One region of the Enterococcus sp. DIV0800 genome, then DNA from elsewhere that is predicted to be linked to it. Evidence: predicted binding sites of a transcription regulator. Region 1 holds the regulator's gene; each other region holds the start of a gene.
What was found. Region 1 encodes HrcA, which represses chaperone genes, less so after heat shock. Its sites were predicted from a motif close to TTAGCACTCNNNNNNNNNGAGTGCTAA; they were not measured.
Positions count from the first base shown of each region.

Region 2: a site for HrcA is predicted at 1,350-1,376, ahead of clpP (ATP-dependent Clp endopeptidase proteolytic subunit ClpP). Genes of this name have one in related genera too.
Region 3: a site for HrcA is predicted at 2,002-2,028, ahead of groES (co-chaperone GroES). Genes of this name have one in related genera too.

Region 1 is NZ_CP187898.1:970,091-976,108, forward strand. It holds gene IGI54_RS04650 (hypothetical protein) at 3-242, shown strand; TPP riboswitch at 673-765, shown strand; gene tenA (thiaminase II) at 896-1,546, shown strand; gene IGI54_RS04660 (LPXTG cell wall anchor domain-containing protein) at 1,642-2,526, shown strand; gene hemW (radical SAM family heme chaperone HemW) at 2,709-3,857, shown strand; gene hrcA (heat-inducible transcriptional repressor HrcA) at 3,979-5,019, shown strand; gene grpE (nucleotide exchange factor GrpE) at 5,052-5,603, shown strand; gene dnaK (molecular chaperone DnaK) at 5,648-6,018, shown strand, end outside.
Region 2 is NZ_CP187898.1:870,823-876,840, forward strand. It holds gene IGI54_RS04145 (DNA/RNA non-specific endonuclease) at 1-82, shown strand, start outside; gene IGI54_RS04150 (DUF3788 domain-containing protein) at 103-663, shown strand; gene clpP (ATP-dependent Clp endopeptidase proteolytic subunit ClpP) at 720-1,313, opposite strand; gene IGI54_RS04160 (hypothetical protein) at 1,621-2,136, shown strand; gene IGI54_RS04165 (glycerophosphodiester phosphodiesterase) at 2,208-2,942, shown strand; gene miaA (tRNA (adenosine(37)-N6)-dimethylallyltransferase MiaA) at 2,939-3,862, shown strand; gene hflX (GTPase HflX) at 3,859-5,115, shown strand; gene IGI54_RS04180 (aminotransferase class I/II-fold pyridoxal phosphate-dependent enzyme) at 5,087-6,018, shown strand, end outside.
Region 3 is NZ_CP187898.1:1,836,553-1,842,570, reverse strand. It holds gene IGI54_RS08990 (RnfABCDGE type electron transport complex subunit B) at 1-458, shown strand, start outside; gene IGI54_RS08985 (NAD(P)-dependent oxidoreductase) at 520-1,140, opposite strand; gene IGI54_RS08980 (CPBP family intramembrane glutamic endopeptidase) at 1,207-1,866, opposite strand; gene groES (co-chaperone GroES) at 2,065-2,349, shown strand; gene groL (chaperonin GroEL) at 2,371-3,996, shown strand; gene IGI54_RS08965 (DUF1827 family protein) at 4,230-4,589, shown strand; gene IGI54_RS08960 (nicotinate phosphoribosyltransferase) at 4,733-6,018, shown strand, end outside.

The sequences.
Region 1 (6,018 bases):
CCATGATGGTGTATGCAACACCAACAATTGAAGCAGAAGTAGATAAATTATGTTTGCAAATGGTTTCCCTTGCGGCCAGAGGCTGGAAGGCAGACCAGTTATATTATTATGCATTGGAGCACGGCAGTAAAATCCATGAGGCAGACTTAGTTATATCCGCAGATGTGAAAGGCTTAGTGATCATCTTTCGGTCTAAGCAAGAAAGACAGAAGCTGGAAGAAGCGGCCAGTGAATACGTTTGAATTATATATAGTTAAAAAATGTGCTGATTGCTTTAACTCGATGAAAATGAATGAGTGAACTTTATAGATGCAAGTTGAATTAGAGATTATTAGTCCTAATTCTTCTTGCATTTTTTCGTTCACTATAAAGAAAGTATAAAATTTTCATATGAATAAATCGCTTTACAACAGGCATAGTCATGTCCGGTTTCACGAACTTGCTTTATCAGCAATAAGCAAAAGCTGAGCGAGTTCGCGAAAGCCTTTCTTAATTTTGCTGACATTGTCGAATTCTTTAGATTAAAAGGCTTCATTTAGCCTAAAGCTAGTGGATTAATTTTATTTTCCACACTCCGATAGTCTGGCTATGAAAAATAATTTGGATGTCAGTCATGAAAAATTGAAATTTCGATCGTCTATCATAGGCCGCTGTGCTATACTTTTTTCAACTGAATGACACGAGGGGTGCTTATTGAAGCTGAGATCATACCCATTGAACCTGATACAGTTAGGACTGGCGCAGGGAAAGTGTGTTTTATTGACGATGCCCCCGGCCGCTTTTTTGTGGTCGGGTTTTCTATTGGTGAGGCCTCTTTTCATTTGGATCAATTGAAAGGAGGTCTTTTGTTCGTACAAAAACGAACTAGATTACAAAAGAGAAAGGAAAGAGTTGAATGACGTTTACAGAATTAGCGAGAAAAAAAGCAGAAGCATATTGGAAGGCTAGCTTTGAGCATCCTTTTATTCGAGAATTGGCTACAGGTGATCTGTCGCCAACCGTGTTTCGCTATTATTTACTTCAAGATCGTTATTATTTGGAGCATTTCGGTAAGCTCTATGATTTGATTGCAGAGCAAGCTGATGATCCAGAAGTTAGAGCAAGCTTGAAGGAGCATGCGGCAAATTTGGAATTGGGAGAAATGGCAGTTCGCGAGACATTTTTTTCTGAATTAAAGATCACGGAACAGGAGATTGAAGAAACAGCGATAGCTCCCACGGCTTATCATTATGTCTCCCATATGTATCGTCAATTGATTGATGGGACAGTCAATACCGCTTTTGCTGGAATGCTTCCTTGCGCGTGGCTCTACCAAGAAATCGGGTCTCAATTGATTGAAGCCGGATCTCCCAATCCGCTTTATCAGCGTTGGATCGAAACCTATGCGGACGCCGCAGAAGAGGTGGAAAAGGAACGTCAACTGTTAGATCGTTTGTATCAAGAGAGTTCGGTTGATGAGCAACAACAAATGATTGAGGCATTTGTGATTAGCTCAAAAATGGAGTGTGATTTTTGGGAAATGGCTTTGACGCTAGAACAATGGTAAAACGAATAAATTATTTTTTAGACAAATCGGCCAATTTGTTTATTAACAGCTTTGGCTTTTCTTCGCTATAATGATCGGCGAAGGGAATGAATAGAATGACCAATAAGAAAGTGTTTGTTGTAGCGCTCATTGCTCTTTCAGCAGGACTGGTTTTGTCTCCAGCGGTTAGTGCAGTTGAGACAAATGACGCAACGGGAAGCTCGGTCCCAACTACAGCAACAACGGAAAGCAGCAACTCAAAACTACCTCAGCAAGATAATATCGCCGCGCAACTGAAAGCGGCGACTGAACAATATGAAGCACGGAAGCAGCAGATTGCTCAGGATTTGGCAGATGCTCAGCAGCGGCGAGAAAAACGTCAGCAAGATTTACACAACGATTTTGAAGAGTTCCAAAATCAATTAAGTCAAAACCACGCGGATTTCCAGCAACACGTATCTGAAGTAAATGATCGTCTGCAAACGGATCATGAAACGATCGAAAGTACCTGGTCGCAAGCGCAGACGCAACTTGACCAGGCTCGCGCAGACTTCAATAAAAAGATCGCCGATGCCAAGGAACTGCAAGCGCAACTTCAAGCAGACCAAAAGACGATTGATCAAAATATTTCACAAGTCAAAAATAGTGCACAGACTCTACAAAAGCAAGCTGCCGCAGGCTCAGCAGCGGCGAAAGCCACTGGTGTAGATTTGGAAAATCGGGCAAACGATGTCGCCGGAGCAGTAAACCGGATCAAAGCAGTCGTTGATTCAGCGGGGGATGAGCTTAAAACAACTGATGGCGCATCGACTCAAGCGACCGAGCAGCCTCAAGTGACTAAGATGGCTACCGGAAGTGTTGAAACCACACAAAAACGAAACGTTCAAACGTCTGGGGAGTATCCTAAGACCAATGAGGCGAAAAATCCAGCTCTTTCTTTAATAGGATTTGGAATAGTGGGAGTTTTGGGACTGTTGATCCTTCGCAAACCGCGGGGATAGCTCTTGAAGATATCAAAGGCTGGAGCCATTTAGCTTCCAGTCTTTTTTATATTCCTCTATTGTGTCTCGAAATAGTTAAGATTATTTTTTGAAGGTTGAAATCAAGCGGGGAAAGATTGTTAGCAGAAAAATTTATGTTAGAATACCTCTTGAACGCATACAGCATTAGAAAGAGGAATTACATGACACAATCTACTTCAGCTTACATTCACATTCCATTCTGTGAACACATCTGTTACTACTGCGACTTTAATAAAGTCTTTATTGAGGGGCAGCCAGTCGATGATTATATAGAAGCATTATTAAAAGAAGCACGGCTTGCACTGGTGAAGAACCCAGTAAAGAAAATGGCGACAGTTTACGTCGGCGGCGGCACGCCAACCTCTTTGAGCGCAGCCCAATTGGATCGGCTGTTAAGTGGACTGCGGGAGATTTTGCCTTTTGATCAAGGTGAATTCACGGTTGAAGCGAATCCTGGGGATCTTTCAGCGGACAAATTAACAGTCATGAAAAATTACGGCGTCAATCGTTTGTCCATGGGGGTGCAAACCTTTGATGATCGGTTGCTAAAAAAAATTGGCCGTAAGCATACGGCACAAGATGTTTATGACACGATCCGCTTATTAGAAGAAAAGGATTTTCGCAATGTGACGATAGATTTGATTTATGCGCTTCCCGGTCAAAGTTTAGAAAGTTTTCGTGATACGGTGGCAAAAGCGTTAGCGTTAGACTTGCCTCATTATGCGTTGTATTCGTTGATTTTAGAAAATCAAACAATGTTTATGAATTGGGTACGACGAGGGAAAATGCAGCTGCCGGAGCAAGAGATCGAAGCTCAGATGTATTCGGAAACAATCGAAGCAATGGAAAAAGCCGGCCGCAAGCAATATGAAATTAGTAATTTTGCGACACCGGGCTTTGAAAGTAAACACAATCTCGTCTACTGGAACAATCAAAATTATTTTGGCTTAGGAGCAGGTGCTAGCGGCTATCTAGGAAATCGGCGCTATAAAAATCGCGGTCCAATCCAGCATTATTTAAAAGCGTTGGCAGCGGATCAGCTGCCGTTGCTGGAGGAAGAAGTACTGACCCGTAAAGAACAGATCGAAGAAGAATTGTTCCTCGGCTTAAGAAAAATTTTAGGAGTAGAAAAACGCGTTTTTGCTAAACGTTTTGGTCAAAGTTTGACGGAAGTTTATGGCCCATTGATTGAGCAATTAAAGGCGCAAAACCTCTTAGTGGAGAGCGATACAAGGATTCATCTGACCAAGCAAGGATTGTTTCGCGGCAATGATGTTTTCCAAGAATTTTTACTGAATAAAAATGATTAGCACTCTTGTTCAGAGAGTGCTAATTTTTTGTATTTATTCCTTGACTTCTTTAACAGATGTGGTATATTAATAATCGAGTTAGCACTTAAAAAGAAAGAGTGCTAACTAAAGGATGAGAAGAATGTTAACAGAAAGACAAAAACTGATTCTCAGCTTGATCATCCAAGACTTTACCAACACGGGTCAGCCGGTTGGATCAAAAAGGTTAATGGAAGAAGGCGTGAAAGCAAGTTCCGCGACTATCCGCAATGATATGAAAGCCTTAGAAGAGCTAGGTCTGTTGGAGAAGACTCATTCTTCATCTGGACGAATTCCTTCGATTTCTGGGTATCGTTATTATGTGGATCATTTACTAACGCCAGCGAAGGTGAGCAATCAAGAAGTAGATCAGATTCGCAGTTCGCTAAAAAAAGATATTCACGAGATTGATGATATCATTCAACAATCTGCTAAAATGCTTTCTCAAGTGACCAGCTATACAGCATTTTCTCTCGGTCCAGAAATGAAAGATCGGACGTTAACCGGCTTTCGGATCGTGCCGTTGAATGATCGGCAGATTTTAGCGATCATCGTGACGGATAAAGGCAATGTGGAAAGCCAAGTGTTTCGCATTCCGGAAAATGTCGCGAGTCAAGATTTAGAGAAGATGGTCCAGATCATTAATGATCGTTTAGTCGGACAGCCTTTAGTGAGCGTCTATCAGAAATTAAGAACAGAGATTCCTATGATCTTGCATCGCTATTTTCAAACTACCGAAGGTATCAGTCATTTGTTTGACGTGATTTTGAACGATGCGTTTGAAGACAAGGTCTTTGTGAGTGGCCGGATGAATATTTTGAATTTTAATCCAGAACAAGACTTAAACCAAGTAAAATCAATGTACTCTTTAATGCAGAATTCCGATGAGTTGACGCAGCTTTTATTGCCGTCAGACAATAACATCCATGTGCGGATCGGTGCTGAACTCGGCAACGATTTGTTTGATCATTTAAGTATGATCCAGGCGAATTATGAAATTCGCGGACATGGCCGTGGAACGATCGCATTGTTAGGGCCGACATCGATGCCTTATTCAAAGGTCTTTGGTTTATTGGAAGTTTTTCGTTATGAGTTAACAAATGCATTGAATGATTATTATCGTTCGTTGGATTTGTATCATTAATAGGATTTCTAAAAAGAAAGGAAGTACGCGTGGTGGCAAAAGAAAAAAAACACGAAGCGGAAGAAGAATTAGAAGAGGTTGAAACGACTGAAACTGATCCAACTGAAGCAGAAGAAATCGACATCCCGGAACTTTCGGAAGTTGAAGCGTTGACTGAGAAATTTAACGAGATGGAAGATAAGTTCTTGCGAGCTCGCGCTGAGATCGCGAACATGTCGAATCGCAACAAAAATGAACGTGAACAGCTTGTTCGTTACCGTTCACAAGACTTAGGCAAGAAGCTGTTGCCGGCGATCGATAATTTAGAAAGAGCTTTAGCAACTGAAGTGACTGACGATCAAGGAGCCAGCCTGAAAAAAGGGGTTGAGATGGTACTTGAAAGTTTGTCTGTTGCATTGAAAGAAGAAGGTATCACAGAAATCAAGGCAGAAGGTGAAGCCTTTGATCCTAATCTACATCAAGCGGTTCAAACCGTTCCTGTAGATGACGATCACAAGGCGGACACGATTGTCACTGTCTTGCAAAAAGGCTATCAACTACATGACCGCGTATTGCGTCCCGCAATGGTCGTTGTAGCTCAATAATAAATCAATCTAAAATTAATAAAAGAAAAAGGAGATTTTCAACTATGAGTAAAATTATTGGTATTGACTTAGGAACAACAAACTCAGCAGTCGCTGTCTTAGAAGGCGGAGAAGCTAAAATCATTACAAACCCAGAAGGAAATCGTACAACGCCATCTGTCGTTTCATTTAAAAATGGTGAAATCCAAGTCGGAGAAGTTGCAAAGCGTCAAGCAGTAACCAATCCTAACACGATTTCTTCAATCAAACGCCACATGGGCGAAGCTGGCTACAAGGTAGATGTTGAAGGCAAATCTTACACACCACAAGAAATCTCAGCGATGGTTTTACAATACATCAAAGGCTTCGCGGAAGATTATCTAGGCGAAAAAGTAGAAAAAGCAGTCATCACTGTTCCTGCTTACTTCAATGACTC
Region 2 (6,018 bases), 99 kb from region 1:
GATTTCGTTTAACCTCTTCATTTACAATGTACAGGATGGCATTAAGATTGATTATCAAAATGGCTATTCGCAAAAAGAATAGAACAAAAGCTGGAGCAAATAATGCTTCAGCTTTTTTTTGACTTTAGTAAAAAAGCACTGGGGGACAAGCGGAAAAATGATTTATCAAGTAAAATAATACCTATAGAAATTGTCGAGAAAGTTGGTGTTAAGATGGAATGGAATAAAAGATTTAACGCGGACCAACAGCCTTTGGATCAAGAAGTCAGCACATTTATTGCGAATCCTTTATGGGAAAAGCTGATTAATAGCCTTCAAACCACCTATCAGGTTGAGCCTAAACTAGCTTATAGTAGTTGTTCGATGGGAAACGGGTATTGGAAGGGCTGGAATCTCAAGTTTAAGAAAGGCGGGAAATCATTGTGTACGGTATATCCAAAAGCGGGTTATTTTACAGCATTGATTTCATTAAACTCGCAGGAATTGGCTGATGCGGAAGTTTTACTTCAATTCTGTGACGACTATACGAAAAGACTTTATCAAACTGTTGCAGCTAGTAAGTTGGGAAAAGCATTATCCTTTGAAGTAACAAATGAAAAAATTCTACAGGACGTCTTAGCTTTTGCAGATTTAAGGGCGGGAATGGCTAAGAAAAAGAATTAAATAATTGAAAAAGAATCAAAAAAAGAAGCCGAAGAAAATTTTCTTCGGCTTTTAAATTAGCTTAATGAGCTACTGTTTTCCATTACTTCATCAATCAAGCCGTAAGCTTTTGCTTCTTCGGCGGTCATGAAGTTATCACGTTCGGTATCTCTTTCGATGATTTCAAGAGGTTGACCAGTACGTTCAGCTAAAATGTTGTTCAAGCGCTCGCGCGTCTTCAAAATATGACGTGCTGCGATTTCAATTTCAGTTGCTTGTCCTTGGGCGCCGCCAAGAGGTTGGTGGATCATGATTTCAGCATTCGGCAAAGCAAAGCGTTTGCCTTTGGTACCAGCTGTTAATAGGAAGCTGCCCATTGAAGCAGCCATTCCAAGAACGATTGTTTGTACATCTGCTTTTACAAAGTTCATTGTATCAAAAATCGCCATACCGGCAGTAACGCTACCACCAGGAGAGTTAACGTAAAGATAGATATCTTTTTCAGAGTCTTGGGCATCCAAGAAGAGTAATTGAGCGATGATGGTATTGGCCATATCGTCGTTTACTTCACCGCTTAACATAATGATGCGGTCTTTCAATAGACGTGAATAAATGTCGTAAGCTCGTTCACCACGAGATGATTGTTCAATGACTGTAGGAACTAAGTTCATAGTGAGTCCTCCTTAAAAATATTGATCATATTTATTTTAGCACAAACAGGGTTTGATTGCTAAAACCTAAAAAAAGTATACAACTTTGGTCAGTCTTGGTCAAATAGAATGATTCGTGTTTTTTGCTTGGCTCGAACTATCCTAGAAACAGGAAAATATGGTACTATTAATAACGCAGAGATAAGAATTATCGTTCCTTTTTTTGCTGTGATGCATACCCAAATGACTTGGCGAAATGAACAGTGTGTTGAATCGCAGTCTTATTTTTGAAAAAAATATTTTTATCAACGAATTAGGAGGGGAAAATGTGGAAATCGCACTTATTGGACTTATTGGTGTATTAATCGGCGCGTGTATTACCGGTATCGCAGTCTTTTCAATTTTAAAGTATATTGATTTACAGCATCATCGTGAAAGAGAACTGGAGCATAAGGTCAAAGAAATCGAAACAATTAATTTATTGAACAAGAAAATTAATGAGATTTTATCAAAGCGTAACGTTTTGATGCAAGATTATGTATCTTTTAACTCCTTTGATGATTGCTATATTACTATTGATGATTTCATTTATTTGAACTCATTCACGGCACAAAATAATTTTTATTTACCTAATTACATGATTGAAGAATTTTTTAAAAATATTTCTCATCGAAAAGTTATTCTATCACCTGAAGAGACAGTTAAAATCGGCGGGTACACTTACAAAGGCGGCCGAGTGGTCATGGAGACCTTCTCAGAACAGTTATTAGAAATTTTAGACGAAAAAAGACAGCAGTTGGCTCGTTCAACGAAGCAGCCTTTGCATTATTTCAAGGCGTCTTAATAAAAATAAGCGGTCACCGCTTTTCAACCGATTCATAAGTTAATTTTGTGATTACAACGAGGTGAGGATAGATGACAGTAATTATAGCCCATCGCGGTAGTGCAGGAACGCATCCTGAAAATACATTACCGGCGTTTATGGAAGCTGTTAGAAGCGGAGCAGATGGCATCGAGCTGGATGTTCATTTGACGGCCGATCAACAGCTGGTAGTCATTCATGATGAAAGCGTCGATCGAACGACTGACGGTAAAGGGTTGGTTCGTGAATTGACATTAGAAGAAATTAAAGAACTAGATGCCGGCAGCTGGTTTGATAAAAAATATCAAGCGACAAAAATTTCGACGTTGCAGGAAGTCTTGAATTTATTGCTGCAAATGCGTTTTCGTGGCTTTTTATGTATTGAAATCAAAACGAATAAATTTCATTATCCGGGAATTGAAGAAAAAATATCAGCGGTAATGACTAGCAAAGAATGGCCTTTTACTTATTGGTACGCGAGTTTTAATCTTGATTCCTTAGAAATCATGCATGAATACGAACCAGACGCACAATATGATTTGATTCAAAAAAATGCTCTTGATAAGTATCAGCTAGTTTTGGATTCGCCTTTTATTGAAGGTCTGCATCCAAGCTACGATTGGATCAAACAAAACCCTGAAATCGTTAAAACTTTTGAAAAGTCGCTTCGTCCCTGGACGCCTAATTTGTATGAAACGATGATGAGTTGCTTTGAAAAAGAATTTGCCGGGATCATTACCGATTTTCCAGAGAAAGCGCTTCGTGCTAGAAGTAGGTTCAAGCAATGAAGATCATCGCAATCGTCGGTCCAACTGCCGTCGGGAAAACGAGTTTGAGTATCGATTTAGCCCAGCGCTTCAATGGCGAGATCATCAGTGGTGATTCCTTGCAAGTTTATCGCGGTTTAGATATTGGAACAGCGAAAGTTACGACAGAAGAAATGGCCGGGATTTCTCATCATCTAATTGATGTCCGTGGGATTCATGACAGCTATTCGGCCGCGGATTTTCAGCACGAAGCCCGTCTTGCGATTGAAGATATCAGTCGACGTGGGAAACTACCGATTGTAGTTGGCGGCACCGGACTTTATATCCAATCGTTATTGTGGGATTACAAGTTGGGACGTGAAGGAGAAGTAGAAGATACTGGGCTGCGAGAAAAACATGAAGCCTTCGCAGAAAAAAATGGCAATCTAGCATTGTGGCAGCAATTGCAAACAATCGACCCATTAGCCGCAGAAAAAATTCATTTCAATAATCGTAAAAAAGTGATTCGTGCTATGGAAGTCTTTGAACTGACGGGACACTCCATCTTAGCACCGAAAGAGCAGCCACAAAAGCTTTATGATAGCTTCTTGATTGGTCTAAATACGGATCGAAAAATACTTTATCAACGAATTAATCAACGTGTGGACATTATGGTGGAGCAAGGCTTACTAGCTGAAGCGGAAAAATTGGCCAATACGCCAGAGGTTCAAGCCGCTCAAGGGATTGGCTATAAGGAACTGTTTCCTTATTTTGCGGGTAACGTTACCTTGGAGTCTGCTCTTGAAGAAATAAAATTACATTCCAGACGCTATGCTAAGCGTCAATTAACATGGTTTCGCAATCGGATGTCGGTAAATTGGTATGATCTTGTCCAACAGCCGGAAAGACTTCATGAAATTGAAGACACGATTGAAAAATGGTTAGAGGAGGAAACGAATTGACAGAAAGAGTCATCCTAGTCGGCGTTGAGACAGATGAAAGTAAACACAATTATTTAGAATCGATGCATGAGCTGGCTGGACTAACCAAAACAGCCCATGGTGAAATCGTTCATTCATTAACGCAAAAACGTCCAAAAATTGATCGACAAACGATTATCGGAAAGGGCAAAGTGCAGGAATTAGCGGAGTTGGTAGACGCTCATGAAGCGGAGCTAGTCATTTTTAACCATGCCTTATCACCGCGGCAAAGCCAAACGATCGAAGCAATGATCGGCGTACCGGTTATTGACCGGATTCAGTTGATCTTAGATATTTTTGCGCAACGAGCTCGTTCAAAAGAGGGCAAGTTGCAAGTTGAGTTGGCCCAATTAGACTATTTATTGCCTCGTCTGATGGGACAGGGTCAGAGTCTTTCTCGTTTAGGCGGGGGAATCGGCACGCGTGGCCCTGGTGAGACAAAACTAGAGACGGATCGTCGACACATTCGTCGCCGTGTTTCAGCCATCAAAAAAGAGTTGAAAGAAGTCGAAGCTCATCGAGAAAGAAGTCGACAGAAGCGCCAGCAATCAAGCGTCTTTCAAATGGGGCTGATTGGCTATACAAATGCTGGGAAATCCACGATCTTAAATCTATTAACCAATGCGGATACATATTCAGAAGATCAGCTATTTGCCACATTAGATCCTTTGACCAAGCGTTGGCACTTGCCTCAAGGAATGGAGACGACGATCACTGATACGGTGGGTTTTATTCAAGATCTGCCGACGCAATTAGTTGATGCTTTTCATTCGACTTTAGAAGAAAGTAAAGGGATGGATCTGCTACTGCACATTGTTGATGCCAGCTCAGAAGATCGACAACAACAAGAAAAGACAGTCATAGAGCTTTTGAAAGAACTTGAAATGGACGATATTCCAATCTTGACGATTTATAATAAAGCTGATCGGATCGACGAGTTTTCATTTGCGCCGACTTTGTTTCCTAGTGTTTTGATCTCAGCTAAATCCCTTAAAGGAAAAGATCTGCTGGCTGACGCTATCAAACAGGAGATTATGAATTTGCTTGAGCCTTATTTGATTACATTAGGGGCCGATGAAGGGCAAGCGTTAAGTGAAATGAAACGAGAGACCCTCGTTTTAAGCGAGGACTTTGACGAAGAGCAGGAAAAATATATCGTGCGGGGCTTCGCTAAGAAAAAGTCTCTTTGGATTAGGAGAATGGAAGATGAATTGGACAACGAAACTGGCGCCTGAGCTAGTAGTAAAGATCGATCAAGTCGATCAACAAATCGGAGAACGACTGCAAGAGGTTCGTGAGGTCGCATTATCAAATCAAGCGAAGGTCTTAACGGCTTTCCGAGAAAATCATGTTTCAGAAACACATTTTTTACCGTCAACCGGGTATGGCAATGATGATCAAGGTAGGGATGTTTTAGAAGCCATTTACGCCCAAACTTTTGGCGCAGAAGCGGCGCTGGTCCGTCCGCAAATCGTTTCGGGGACCCATGCGATTGCAACCTCACTTTTTGGGGTGCTGCGTCCGGGTGATGACCTCCTGTATATTACAGGTACCCCTTATGATACCTTGTTAGAAGTGATCGGTGTTCAGGGAAACGGGATCGGTTCTTTTAAGGAATACCAAATTGGTTACGATGAAGTCGATTTATTAGCCGATGGGAACGTCGATTTTACTGGAATTAAGGAAAAAATTACCACTAAGACGAAGGTCGTAGCGATCCAGCGTTCACGAGGCTATGCTTCAAGACCCTCGTTTACGATCGAAAAGATCAAAGAAATGTGTGACTATGTCAAAAGTATCGCACCCAATGTTGTAACCTTTGTCGATAATTGTTACGGCGAATTCGCCGAATTAATGGAGCCAACCCAAGTAGGTGCGGATCTAATGGCCGGCTCATTGATCAAAAACCCTGGCGGCGGCATTGCCAAAACCGGCGGCTATATTGTCGGCAAAAAAGCATTGATCGAACGTTGTGCTTATCGCTTAACGACCCCGGGTGTCGGTGCGGAAGGCGGCGCAATGCTAGGCAGCGTCTTTGACATGCTACAAGGCTTTTTCTTAGCACCTCATGTGGTCAGTCAAGCGATTCAAGGCGCGATTTTTTCAGCGGCTCTATTAGCTAAATATGATTTAGAATC
Region 3 (6,018 bases), 870 kb from region 1:
CAGGAACGAGTACTTGTTATGGTGCCAATCAAATCTTTGGTGGTCCGCAAGCCTGTCAATTTGGCTGTATGGGCTTTGGTGATTGCCAGACTGTCTGTGATTATGATGCGATCGAAGTAGTGGATGGGATCGCGAAGATTGATTCAGAAAAATGTGTCGGTTGTCTAAAGTGTATCGCGGTATGTCCGAAAAACTTAATCAAGATGCTGCCCGCCGAAAATACTTCGATCGTGGCTTGCTCTAATCAGGAAAAAGGCGGAGGAGTACGTAAAATCTGTGATGTCGGCTGTATTACTTGTAATCGTTGTGTGAAGACCTGTTCGCAAAAAGCCATCAAAATGGTCAACAATGTAGCGGTGATTGATCCGGAGCTCTGTATTAATTGTGGCGAGTGCGTAGAAATTTGTCCGCAAAATTGTATTGTAGAGATGACTAAAAAGAAAGTTGTTCACAGTTAATCGCAAAAATGGAAGGAGCATCCTCGATTGGTTGAAGATGCTCCTTCCATTTTTAGGGATATTAATGATAAACGCTGAAGTGCTCTTTCTCGTGTTTTGGCGTGATCACTTCATCGATCATTGCGACCGCGTAATCGGCCATGCTGATTTCGCTTTTTCCAGCAGCATTTTTTCGTAAATATTCATCACTAACTTGATATTGACCGGTTCGTTCACCGTCAGGAATAAAATTTGCGGCAGGGCTTAAATAAGTCCAGTCTAAATCTTGCTGCTCTTTTAGCTCAAGAAATGCTTGGTACATATTGTAGGCTGTTGGATAGTAAACTGCGTTAGGATCAGAAAGATCAATCATGCGATGCTCCTCATCAACGAACAAAGAGGATGTTCCACCAACGACTAGTAGACGCGTTTGACTGCCCTTTAACAAGTCGGTTAGATGGCGTAATGAAGTTTGATGCAGAAATTCTTTGCCCACCGGTGGGCGAAAGGCATCAATGACAACATCAAAATAAGTTAGGTCCTGTGTTGTTAATTCAAATAAATCTTTGACTAAAATAGGAACCTTTACTTCTAACTTTTCTGGATGGCGCACGATCGCAGTTACCGCTAAATCACGATTCAGCGCTTCTTTTAATAGGTGTGAGCCGGCATTGCCGGTAGCACCAATAATTGCTACTTTCATCAAAAAACCTCCTTAAACTGATTGCTTAATATCAGTTTAAGGAGGTTTTTCTAAAAAGGCAAAAGATTAGTGCTGAATCAACTTATCTGAATGAACAGCGAGCTGGGTCAGAATCACTAATAAGTTCATACCGACATGGGTGATCATGGAGGTCCAAATTCGTCCGCTATAACGATACATGCCGCAGAATAAGAAGCCCAGCCCCGCATACAAAAGATAGTGGCCATCGTTATGGGCGAAGGCAAACAACAGCGAACTGAGTAGTGCTGGAATGAGAAAGCCGAATCTTTTTTCTAGTGATCCGAAAATTGCACGCCGGAAAACGAATTCTTCCATAATTGGACCAGCGATAGTAGTAGCGAAAATGAAGACCATATTGTTCATGATCAAATCCACAATATTTTGCGTATTTTGAGAAGTAGCGGATTGACCTAGGAAGCGCTGCTCAATTTGCAAAATAAGCATTTGCAAGAGTAGCGAAGCCGGTATACCAATGATGCCAATCAAAATGGCGATCAGGACTTTTTTTTGTTGAGACTCGATGCCGAAGAGCTGAGACTTGTAACGATAAAAGATCATCAACGCCGCCCCTAAGAAATAAGTCAACGTTGTCAGCTGAATAATTTGCGAGGGATTTGCGCGAAAGACTTGCAAAAAGATCACGGGCGAGAACAAAACTAAGCCATAAGTAAAGATCGTAATAAAGCTATATTTTTTTGCGTTCATTATTTTTCCTTTCTAAACTCTTATTGTTCCCAAGTATACCATAATTCCTATAAAAACTTAGCGGGAGAAAAATCGAAAAAGACAAACGAAGGACTTGCAAAAAGAATCGAAAATGAGTATGATAATAACTGTGAGTTAGCACTCTAAGTTATCGAGTGCTAACAACTTGAATATCATTACTAGTTGGAGGGATTTATCGTGTTAAAACCATTAGGTGATCGTGTCATTCTTGAAGTAACTCAAGAAGAAGAAAAAACAGTTGGAGGTTTAGTCTTAGCTTCTGCAGCCAAAGAAAAACCACAAACAGCAAAAGTTGTCGCTGTCGGTGAAGGCAATGTACTAGAAAACGGTCAAAAAAGTCCAATGCCAGTAGCTGTTGGTGATATGGTAATGTTTGAAAAATATTCTGGGACAGAAGTAAAATATGACGGCAGTGAATACTTGATTATCGCTGCAAAAGATATTATGGCAATCGTCGAATAAAAATAATGAGGTGAAGAAATTATGACAAAAGAAATCAAATTTTCTGAAGACGCACGCGCAGCAATGCTTCGTGGGGTAGACAAATTAGCAGATACAGTGAAAGTAACATTAGGGCCAAAAGGACGTAATGTTGTTTTAGAAAAATCATATGGTTCTCCATTGATCACAAATGATGGGGTCACTATCGCAAAAGATATCGAATTAGAAGACCACTTTGAAAACATGGGCGCTAAGCTTGTTTCTGAAGTTGCTTCAAAAACCAACGATATCGCTGGTGACGGAACAACTACAGCCACCGTTTTGACTCAAGCAATCGTTCGTGAAGGCTTGAAAAACGTGACTGCCGGCGCAAACCCAATGGGAATTCGTCGCGGGATCGAAATGGCAACCAAAGCAGCTGTTGAAGAATTACACAGCATTTCTAAAGTCGTTGACTCAAAAGATGCTATTGCACAAGTTGCGGCCGTTTCATCTGGCAGTGAAGAAGTCGGTAAATTGATCGCTGAAGCAATGGAAAAAGTTGGTAACGATGGCGTTATTACCATTGAAGAATCTAAAGGGATCGATACAGAATTAGATGTTGTTGAAGGGATGCAATTCGATCGAGGTTACTTATCTCAATATATGGTAACTGACAACGATAAAATGGAAGCTGCTTTAGAAAATCCATACATCTTGATCACCGACAAGAAAATCTCGAACATCCAAGATATCTTGCCATTGTTAGAACAAGTGTTGCAACAATCCCGTTCATTATTGATCATCGCTGACGATGTTGATGGTGAAGCATTACCAACCTTAGTCTTGAACAAGATCCGTGGAACATTTAACGTTGTGGCAGTGAAAGCTCCTGGTTTTGGCGATCGTCGCAAAGCAATGCTTGAAGACATCGCGATCTTGACTGGTGCGACGGTCATTACTGAAGACTTAGGTTTAGATCTTAAAGAAGCTACAATCGAAAACTTGGGGACAGCTGGTAAAGTCGTTGTTGATAAAGACAATACTACGATCGTTGAAGGATCAGGTGACAAAGAACGCTTGACTGAACGCGTAGAATTAATTAAACGTCAAATCAGTGAAACAACTTCTGATTTTGACCGTGAAAAATTACAAGAACGTCTAGCAAAACTTGCTGGCGGAGTTGCCGTCGTTAAAGTTGGTGCGGCGACTGAAACAGAATTAAAAGAATTAAAATTACGAATCGAAGACGCTTTGAATTCAACTCGTGCGGCTGTTGAAGAAGGAATCGTTGCCGGCGGTGGTACTGCCTTAGTCAACGTGATTAAGAAGGTCGCAGATTTAGATGCTGAAGGCGATGCCGCTACTGGTATCAAGATCGTGGTTCGAGCATTAGAAGAACCCGTTCGTCAAATCGCTGAAAATGCTGGCTTTGAAGGCTCAGTCGTTATCGACAAATTGAAAAATGCTGATCGTGGCACTGGTTTCAATGCAGCCTCTGGTGAATATGTTGATATGATCGATGCCGGAATCGTTGACCCAACGAAAGTAACTCGTTCAGCATTGCAAAATGCAGCCTCTGTTTCAGCACTATTATTAACAACTGAAGCAGTTGTTGCTGACAAACCGGTTGAAGGTGGCGCGGCAGCCCCTGCAATGGACCCATCAATGATGGGTGGCATGATGTAGCATAGCCGAATAATTTAGCGTCATCGGAAAATTCCGGTGATGCTTTTTTGCTCTTTGATTGGTCGTTAGTGCTTTTTTTGAAAGTGAACGATTATGTTCGAGCGTTTAAAAAATAATCATGGTTTTTTACTTATTTTTTAGGAAAAAAATCTTTTTGTTTATCAAAAATGCTTCCATTCCTATGTTAAAATTAGACTGTTGACGATGAATAAAATATCAAAGGAGCTAATTGTATGAAATTAATTGAGACACCTTTAAATAGCAATGTAAATTTAGAAACACTGTATCCAAATCTTATGCAGCATATGTTTAATAATCGTAAGGCAATCAAATTATTGAAATTGTATGCCTATGACCGGACAAAAATCATTTACGCAGATCGCTTTGACACGATCACGTTGTTACTTTTGAATCGCCAGCGGAAGATCAGTCATCAAGAGGTAGATACGATTATTCATCGCTTATTGAAAGTTGATCGTCAAGCGGTAACTGTTGATGTCGGCTATAAAAAACAAATCTTAGAAGCTGGCATGCGGCCGAAGGAAAGCTACAAAGACATTATCGCAATAGAATACCAAGTTCCACAACAATAGTTTCGAAAAGAAAGACTGGCGGTCTTTCTTTTTTTTTATGAATGCAAGCTTTGGTCAGGAAAGCTTGTAATCCCGAGTTAGCTCCTCTTGTGATATAATATTTAAAATAGTTTAGATTACTAAAACAAATAAGGAGCATGATTATGAAAAAGTTGTACGAAGATGACAGTTTGACCCTCCATACGGACCTTTATCAAATCAATATGATGAAAACCTATTGGGAGACTGGACGTGCCGATCTTCATGCGGTATTCGAATGTTATTTCCGTAATATGCCATTCGATAACGGTTATGTCATCTTTGCGGGATTGGAACGATTGGTTAATTATTTGGAAGAATTAAGCTTTAGTGAAAGTGATTTAGCGTATTTAAAAGAGGTCGAAGGCTATCCAGATGCTTTTATTGATTACCTGCGAGAGTTTAAATTCACTTGTACCGTACGTTCAGCGATCGAAGGCGAGTTGGTTTTTAGTAATGAGCCGATCATTCAAGTGGAAGGTTCATTATTACAATGCCAACTAGTTGAGACAGCGTTGTTAAATATTGTTAATTTCCAAACGTTGATCGCTACGAAATCAGCCCGAATTAAATCTGTGATTGGCGATGATCCCTTATTAGAATTTGGAACACGGCGGGCGCAAGAATTAGATGCGGCGCTTTGGGGGACACGAGCAGCTTACATTGGTGGAGCAGATGCTACTAGTAACGTGCGAGCAGGCAAGATTTTTGGTATTCCTGACAGTGGGACCCACGCCCATTCTTTAGTCCAATCTTACGGCAATGACTATGATGCCTTTAAAGCCTATGCACAAACGCATCGTGATTGTGTCTTTTTAGTGGATACTTATGATACGTTAAATTCAGGTGTTCCAAACGCCATCAAAGTGGCGAAAGAAATGGGGGACCAGATTAATTTCTTAGGTGTTCGTATCGACAGCGGCGATATGGCGTACATTTCTAAACGCGTCCGCCAACAATTAGACGAAGCTGGTTTTCCTGATGCGAAAGTCTATGCTTCAAATGATTTAGATGAAAGTACGATTCTGAATTTGAAAATGCAGCATGCGAAGATTGATGTTTGGGGTGTAGGAACTAAACTGATCACCGCTTACGACCAACCGGCATTAGGCGCAGTCTTTAAACTTGTCTCGATCGAAAACGAGAAGGGTGAAATGATGGATACCATCAAGCTTTCCAGCAACGCTGAAAAAGTCACGACACCAGGTAAAAAACAAGTTTGGCGGATCACCCGTAATTCTGACGGCAAATCAGAAGGAGATTATGTGACTTTGTGGGATGAAGACCCACGAGATGAAAGTGAAATCTTCATGTTCCATCCGGTCTACACCTACATCAATAAGACGGTGCGTAATTTCGAAGCACGGCCAATTTTACAAGATATTTTTGTCGATGGGAAATTGGTGTATGA